2 linked regions of the Thiorhodovibrio winogradskyi genome follow. The protein of the gene in region 2 interacts with the protein of the main gene of each other region in a pairwise test. Links are inferred from orthologs where the notes say so. Each region holds a gene or a part of one and is shown on either strand. Other genes may lie near its edges.

Region 1 (4,164 bases), 1.7 Mb from region 2 along the record:
GGCGCGGGCACTGCATCCAAGGTATCGGCCTGCGCGTTCTCTTCCTCGGTAGCCGCGTCGACCATCGCCTCATCCAATTCTCTGCCTTCCGTCCTGAGAGATGCCGACATCTCGGCCTCGTCCGCAAGGCGCGGAAGAACAGGCTGCGCGACTCTGCCGCTCAGCGTGACAGCCGCGCTATCCTGTTCGTCCGTCGGGGAAAACAAATCAGCAACAAAAGCGCCGCCACCTAGCTGTGCTGCCACGAACCAGACCGCTCCGCCAAGCACCAGCAACAATACCAACCCGAGCAGCGGCATCAGCGGAATTTGAAACGGCCGCCCCCCCCCTTCCTGCGCGCGCTCGACGGGCAGTGCCGGATAACGGCCGTCTGGCCGCTGGCGTCGATATTGATCAAGCAAGGGGACAGGATTAAGTCCGAGGATGCGCGCATAGGTGCGCAAATAGCCGATGATAAAGACTTCGCTTGGCAAACCGTCATAGTGATCATCCTCCAGCGCCTCAATGGTGCCGACGGACAGATGCATCTCGGCCGCCACCTGCGTGAGGGTCAGGCCGCTGCTTTCCCGCGCCACGCGCAGCTGACGTCCGGGGCTATCGTGCAACGGATCAGTGGTATCGGTATGGAGCGCGGGCGTCGGTTCGTCAATGCTGTGCATGGGTTCAGGCCGCTAGAGGGTTCTCAATGTCGTGGTCTTTAGGGAGCAAGTTCCATGATTTCGGGTGCATCCGGGAAGCGCTGTCGCAGGGATCCTTCAAGCTTCTTGGCGGCGGCATCGTTGCCCAGCGCCCGCTCAATACGCACCGCGAGCAACAGCGCATTGGCCGTGGCCGCATTCCCCGCGGCCACGTACCGACTCATATAGCCGCGCGCACCCTGGGCATCGCCATTGGCGAGGGCCTGGCTGGCCATGTTCAGTAGCGCCGGACCGAATCGTGGATTTTTCTCGAGTGCCTGGCGCCAATACCGCTCCGCCGCGACCACATCGCCCGCACGCCGCGCGCAGTCGGCGGCATTTGCCAGGGCTACCTCCGGGTTGGCGTAGAGCGGTTTGCTCAGGGCCTGCTGGAACTGTTCTTCCGCATCCTGATAGCGCTGTTGCTTGCACAGTACCACGCCCCAGGCATTGCGGTAATCAGGGTTTTTCGGATCGATCTTAACGGCCTTGCCAAACTCCTTCTCGGCCTCCGCATGCTCGCCAATGCGCTGATACACAATAGCCAGCATATAGCGCGCGCGCGCGCTGCCGCGATCCTCGCGCACCCCTTGCTTGGCGCGCGTCAGCGCGGCCTCGATCTGGCCGCGCTGCAGATAAGCCGAGGCCATGTTGACATAGAGATCCGCGGGGCTTTCCTTTGCGGTTCCAAGTTCAACCTGCAGATCATGATCATCGATACCATCATCGTCGCCGCCCGGCAGCATGGTCGTGCAACCAGCGCTCAGCACGGACGCTGCCAGAAAGGCGCCGACCACGGGAAGAGCACGCCGTCGGTTTTCGACTCGCCCCACAAGCTGGCCGCACGCCGCGGCAATGCCATCGCCGCGCGTCTTGCGTGTGGTGGTGACCAGGCCAGCACCAATCAGACGCAGCCGAAACGCATCGACCCGCTCGGGCGGGCTGGTGGCAAAACCACTCCCGGCAAAGGGATTAAAGGGGATGAGATTGACCTTGGAAGGCACGCCTTCAAGCAGGCGAATCAGTGCCTTGGCGTGCGCCAAACTATCGTTGACGCCATCGAGCATGACATACTCCCAGGTGATGCGTCGGCGCTTATCCGCACCGGCATAGACCTTGCAGGCCGACACCAGTTCCTCGAGCGGGTATTTGCGATTGATCGGCACCAGTTGGTCCCGCAGCGCGTTATTCGGCGCATGCAGTGAGACCGCCAAGGAGACGTCGGCAACCTCTTTTAGCCGGTATATATTGGGGACCACTCCGGAGGTGGACAGAGTCACCCGGGTCTTGGCCAACATATAGGCCAAATCATGCCGCATCACCGCCATGGCTTGCACCACGGCGTCGAAATTGGCCAAGGGCTCGCCCATGCCCATGAGCACCACGTTGGTTGGCGCCAAACCGATGCGCCGGGTTGCGGTCCAGACCTGGCCGATAATTTCGCCCGGGGTCAAATTGCGGTTAAAGCCCTGACGCGCGGTCGCGCAGAACCGACAGTCGAGTGCGCAGCCAACCTGGGATGAGACACATAGCGTGCGTCTCTTGCCTTCAGGAATGAAGACGGTCTCGACCCGCTGCCCGTCGGTAAGTTCAAGTATCCACTTGACCGTGCCATCGGGTGCTGGCTGCTCCAAGGCGACCCGAGGCAAGTCGCAACGACACTGGCGGCCCAGGGATGCGCGCATGGCCGCTGGCAAATCTGTCATGCAGGAAAAGTCCAGCACACCCAGCTTGTGCATCCATTTAAACAGATTGCGACCATGAAAGGCCTTGCCGCCATGCGCGATGGCAAGCTGCTCGCAACCGTGGATGTCAAGCTCTAGCGGATTGATGGACTGAGCCGTGGTCATGAAGCAGGAATCCTGGAATGGTTGACCCATCAACTCAGCGCGTACGCGGGCAAACCCCTTCGGGGAAGAAAAAGGCAATCTCGGTCGCGGCCGTATCCGGCGCATCCGAGCCATGCACCGCATTTTCAGTAAAGGAGTCGGCGAAGTCCGCGCGTATGGTGCCAGGCGCGGCCTGAGCGGGGTTGGTGGCGCCCATGATCTCGCGGTTAAGGGCGATGGCGTCCTCGCCCTCAAGCGCCATGGCCAGCACCGGACCCGAGGTCATGAAACCAACCAGCTCGTCAAAAAAAGGCTTGCCTTGATGCACGGCATAAAAGGCAGTGGCCTGCTCGCGGGTCAGGTGCGACATGCGAGCGGCGACAATCCGCAAGCCGGCTTTCTCGAATCGCTCGCAAATGGCTCCGATGGCATTCTTTGCCACCGCGTTAGGCTTAATGATGGATAAGGTTTGCTGGACGCTCATGCTGACTCCTTGAAGCGGGCTTGCGCCCTGGAAACAAAAAAGTGTGATCCAAGCGCACAAGTCTAATCGGGAAGTGGCCCGAAAATCCATCTGTCGCGCGCAAATGTCGAGGAGATGAGGTGACAAGGACGCTCAGGTTCGCGACAATCCAAGGTTTTTTGCCTTGGACCATTTGGCAATCACTAACGGGAAAAGCGGCCATGAGCGATTATGATCTTTTCAACGGCGATGCGGACGGGCTCTGCGCCCTGCAGCAACTGCGTCTGGCCGAACCCCGTGCGAGCCAGCTAATCACTGGCGTCAAACGCGATATAGCCTTGCTCGGGCAGGTACGGCCAGCTCCCGGCGATCGGCTCACGGTACTCGATATCTCGCTGGATAAAAACCGCACGGATCTGGAGCGAGTACTCGCGGCCGGCGCCACCGTGCGCTGGTTCGACCACCATTATGCCGGAGAAATTCCAACCCACGACCGGCTCGAGGCGCATATCGATCCCTGCCCGGATCAGGGGACCAGTTTGCTGGTGAATACCGCGCTTGACGGGCACTTTCTCCCGTGGGCGCTGGTCGGCACCTTTGGCGATAATTTCGATGCCAGAGCACGGCGACTGGCTACCGCGGCTGGACTGTCCGAGCAAGACACCGACGCATTGCGTGAGCTTGGCATTTTGCTCAACTACAACGGCTATGGGGCACAGGTCAGCGACCTGCATTTTGCGCCCGACGCGCTCTTTCGGCGCCTGCAGCCCTATCGCGACCCGCGCGAGTTCATCGCCGCCGATGAGGCTTTCAGCCAACTGCGCGCCGGCTACGCGCGGGACATGTCGCTGGCGCGGGCGCTAACGCCCGAACACGAATCCCCAAGCCACTGCCTGCTGCGGCTGCCAAACGAGCCTTGGGCGCGCCGAGTCAGCGGCGTGCTTGGCAATGCACTGGCCCAGCAAGCTCCAGGGCGCGCCCATGCCCTGCTAACGGCACTCGAGCAAGGCGGCTATTTGGTCAGTGTGCGCGCCCCGCTCGAGCGCCCCGATGGCGCCGATGCGCTCTGCCGTCAGTTCCCCACCGGCGGAGGGCGCAGTGCCGCCGCTGGCATCAACGCGCTGCCGGAATCCGACTATGATCGATTCCTGGCTGCCTTCCATGCCGCTTTCACCTGATCGCGCCCCTCGGCCTC
Region 2 (4,029 bases):
CCTCGTCAGGCTAACAGCAGGGAAAAAAAGGTCAGGGCGGCACAGCATAACGCTCCCTCGGGGTCTTCGCCGAACCAGGCGCTAGCAGAACATTGGAGCAGACATTGGAGCAGCCACAGGGGTGAACACAGGCACTGACCTTGGAGCGCCGACGCATTCATTGTCAAACATCCGGGTTTTCCCGTATAGTGCGGCAACTTGTCGGTTCGGATCCGGGGTGCTCTAGCGATCTTCCCGCGACACTATCAGACCCCGCGGACGAAATCAGGTTCGAGCGAGCGACTTTTCCATCAACCCTCATGCGGAGGATCAGTGTGTGACCGCGACAGAACACTCTGCCCAAGAGCCACTCACTGGCCAGGCGCTTGCCGCTGGCAGGACAGGTGACCCCCAGCTTCCAGACTCTACCGGTCGCATCAGCAAGGCCAACAGCCGGTCCAACACCATCAGCATGCGGGTGTCCGCCCTGGCGATCATCCTGCCCTTGGCGCTACTGGGACTTGGCGGCTGTGTCTCCCAACCCGCGCGCGATAGCGCGGGAGCGGGCCAGTGGATGGATCAGCCCCCGCGTTCGGTATCGGCGCGCGAATACGGCTTCGTTCGCCCAGCCATCGATCCCCACTCCCTGGCGCAACATACGCCGGGCCGACCGGCGCGATCTGGCGCGCCGGCTCTCAGCATTGCCGGTGACCCCTGGCAGCGCATCAGAAGTGGCCAACGCCTGGGCATTGCGCCCCACTCACGGGTCACCCAGAGCCTGAAGCAGTTCACCCGCAACAAAGAGTATCTGAATCAACTCACCGCGCGAGCTCGCCCCTATCTGCACCTGATCGTGACCGAGCTTGAGCGCGGCGGTCTGCCGACCGAACTCGCCCTGCTGCCGGAGATCGAAAGCCGCTATAACCCGCGCGCGGTCTCGCACATGAGCGCCGCGGGTATGTGGCAGTTCATGCCCTATACCGGAAAGGAGATGGGACTCGTGCAGAATGCCTCCTATGACGCCCGGCTAGACGTGCTGGCATCCACCCGCGGGGCGGTGAAGTATCTGCGTGAGCTAAACCAGACCTTCGACGGCGACTGGGCACTGACCCTGGCCGCCTACAACTGCGGGCCTGCCTGCGTGCAAGCGGCCCAGCGGGCCAATCATCGCGCGGGCAAGGCAACCGACTACTGGTCGCTCAACCTGCCGCGCGAGACCGAGGCGTACGTGCCCAAACTGCTTGCTGTTGTCAGCATGGTGCACAGTCCCGAGCGTTTTGGACAACGCCTGCCAGCCTTGCCCGCCGCCTCACCACTGGCGGTGGTGACAACCCGAGCGCCGGTTGATCTGGCGACAGCCGCCAGTGCCAGCGGAGTCCCCGCCAGGACGCTCGCGGAGCTAAACCCTGCGCTGAAACAGGGTCGTAATCGTGCCGGACAGACTACCCATCTACTGGTCCCAGCAGCCGCCGCCGCGCGCCTGAACAAACACCTGCGGCAACTCGGCGGCGGCACCGACGATGCTCTGGCCGCCAATGAGGGCAAAGCTGGCGGAAGAACCTGATATCCCGGATTGCGCGGCAACCGCAAAAAAAGAAAAAAACCTTGAGTTGCTCGAATTGGACTGGACCTTTTTTCAAAACAGGTCTAGCCTAGTCAATAAGGCGTCGCCTGCGATGCTCGATCACCGCCTGGGTATTTTCTTGAGCCTAATCATTACCCAGGGGGCATGATGCCAAGGCCGTTGAGCATGTCCGCCCCGAGCGGAAAGCCTGAAGCCCGCGCAAGTGCTCCCACTTGAACCCATTGGTTCAAGAACGAAGGTCGGTACCGACACTTGCGGGGGACGCCGATTCTTTTTGCTTGCATCTCCAAGTGCGCATGCCCCCTTCCCTCTCGCTGCGCCGCGCGTTACGCGCCAGACGCCGCGCCTTAACCAAGAACAGTCAGCGACAGCACGCACATCGGGTTGCCACACGCATCCTGCGCCTACCAGGCATAAGACGCGCCCGGCGCATTGCCCTCTATGTCGCCGCTGACGGCGAACTCGATCCGACTCCAATCCGCGATGGTCTCAGCCGCGCTGGCGTCACCTGGTATTTGCCAGCCATCACCTCTGTCGCACCGCCCCGGCTCGCCTTTTATGCCGACCGCGCACCAAATGCCAGACGGATCAACCGCTTTGGCATTCCCGAGCCTGATCATCGCCAACTGGCCCCAATCAAACTCTCAGCCCTCGACCTAGTCTTGCTGCCGCTGGTCGGTTTCGACAGGCACTGCCAGCGCATTGGCATGGGACTTGGCTTTTATGATCGCTGCTTTGGAGACATACGTTCGCGCCTGCACTGGTCCCGGCGACCGCGGCTGATTGGCCTGGCACATGAGTGCCAGCGACTCGAGCAGATTGACTCCAACCACTGGGACGTCGTGCTGGATGCGGTGATTACCGAGGCAAATATCTATCACCGCGACAGTCATATTTCTGAAATGGCCCTGTCATCCGCGAGCTTGCGCCCTTGAGCAAAGCTTACTGATAACAGCTTCAGGATTTACATTCATAATCAGCAACAAGATTCTGTTATTCTTATTGCTACTTGCATTTCTCAGCAAAATGACTCACGCCAGGTTTGACCGAGTATTCGCAACCGCTTATACTGCGCGGCTGAAACAACGGACCTAACAAACTGCTCCAAGCATCAGTTGCCAGCATGAGCTCTCAGCCGCGCCAGATTCTGCACCTGTTGCGCTGGCAGGGAATCACGACCGCAATCCTGCTTTTTCTTGCAGCACCTTTCGGCCTTGACACTCTGGTGTCCGCCGCGGTTGGCGGCGCTGCTTGTCTGCTGGCTAACGTGTTCGCCGCTTTCTGGGTGTTTCGCCGTTATCGCGCGCAACAACCGTGCGCACTGGTGCTGCGGTTTTACGCCGCTGAAATTGTCAAAATCTCCGTCATTCTGGCGTTGTTCGCGATTGCCTATCTGGCGTTCGAGACTTTGGTGTTGCCTGCTGTCCTTGGAAGCTATTTGGTGGTTCAAACCGTGCCGGCACTGATTCCCGACAGACGCAGCCGTTTTTCACAAACCTAATCAAGAAGATACCCATAGGGCATCCCATGTCTTCACAATCAGCGATGACAGCGCAGGATTACATCCAGCACCATCTGACCAACCTCACCTTCGGTTGGCACCCAGAGCACGGCCTCGGCTTCGCGGAAAATAGCGCGGAGGCCGCGGCCATGGGCTTCTGGGCCATTCATGTCGATACCATGCTGTTTTCCCTGCTACTCGGTGGCTTGTTCCTGTGGTTCTTTAGAAGGATTGGAGAAAAGGCCACCGCCGGAGTTCCGGGCGGTGCCCAGAATTTTGTTGAGTGGATTGTCGATTTCATCAACGACAATGTTCGGGGCTCTTTTAGCGGACAAAACCCAATGGTCGCCCCATTGGCGCTGACCATTTTTGTCTGGGTGTTCTTGATGAACACCATGGACCTGATCCCGGTCGACCTACTCCCCTTCTACGCCCAGCATCTGATGGCTGGCCTAGGTGCCGACCCCCATCATGTCTTCTTCAAAGTGGTTCCCACCACTGATCCAAACACAACCTTCGCCATGGCGCTGGTGGTCTTCTTCCTGGTGATCTTCTACAGCATTAAAATCAAAGGCGTTGGCGGCTTTGTCGGCGAGTTGACGCTGCAGCCCTTCGGCAAATGGGGCATGCCTGCCAATCTGCTGCTTGAAGGCATCAACCTCTTGTCCAAGCCTGTCTCCCTGGCGCTGCGACTCTTCGGCAACCTCTACGCCGGCGAGATGATCTTTATCCTGATCGCGCTCATGTATGGTCACAACATTATTCTGGATATCTCGGGTGGGACACTGCAACTGGCCTGGGCGATTTTCCATATCCTGATCGTGACCCTACAGGCTTTCATTTTCATGGTGCTAACCATCGTCTACCTAGACATGGCGCATCAGGAGCATCACTGATGGGACCACAGACCCGATGCGCATGAGCCCGCGGGCATAGCGCCCGGCCCGGGTCTGTCCCCGGGTTT

What was found. Proteins that work in one complex are often made in the same cells at the same time.
Region 1: the proteins of Thiowin_RS13745 (region 2) and ndk interact in binary tests that used the Escherichia coli proteins (3 or more experiments, as listed by UniProt). The link is inferred for Thiorhodovibrio winogradskyi from one-to-one orthologs.

What each region holds. Positions count from the first base shown.
Region 1 is NZ_CP121472.1:4,721,815-4,725,978, forward strand. What follows is about bases 1,277-4,164. They hold ndk (nucleoside-diphosphate kinase), read right to left. Parts: upstream 2,991-4,164; coding sequence 2,562-2,990; downstream 1,277-2,561. Other genes in these bases: pilW (type IV pilus biogenesis/stability protein PilW), read right to left, coding at 1,277-1,423; Thiowin_RS21740 (acetyltransferase), read left to right, coding at 3,191-4,147. Also shown: Thiowin_RS21720 (RodZ domain-containing protein), read right to left, coding at 1-659; more of pilW, read right to left, coding at 698-1,276. UniProt on the Escherichia coli protein: Major role in the synthesis of nucleoside triphosphates other than ATP. The ATP gamma phosphate is transferred to the NDP beta phosphate via a ping-pong mechanism, using a phosphorylated active-site intermediate.
Region 2 is NZ_CP121472.1:3,031,928-3,035,956, forward strand. The notes cover bases 849-3,679. They hold Thiowin_RS13745 (5-formyltetrahydrofolate cyclo-ligase), read left to right. Parts: upstream 849-1,860; coding sequence 1,861-2,499; downstream 2,500-3,679. Other genes in these bases: Thiowin_RS13735 (transglycosylase SLT domain-containing protein), read left to right, coding at 849-1,543; Thiowin_RS13750 (ATP synthase subunit I), read left to right, coding at 2,688-3,065; atpB (F0F1 ATP synthase subunit A), read left to right, coding at 3,092-3,679. Outside these bases: more of Thiowin_RS13735, read left to right, coding at 317-848; more of atpB, read left to right, coding at 3,680-3,961. UniProt on the Escherichia coli protein: Involved in the removal of 5-formyltetrahydrofolate.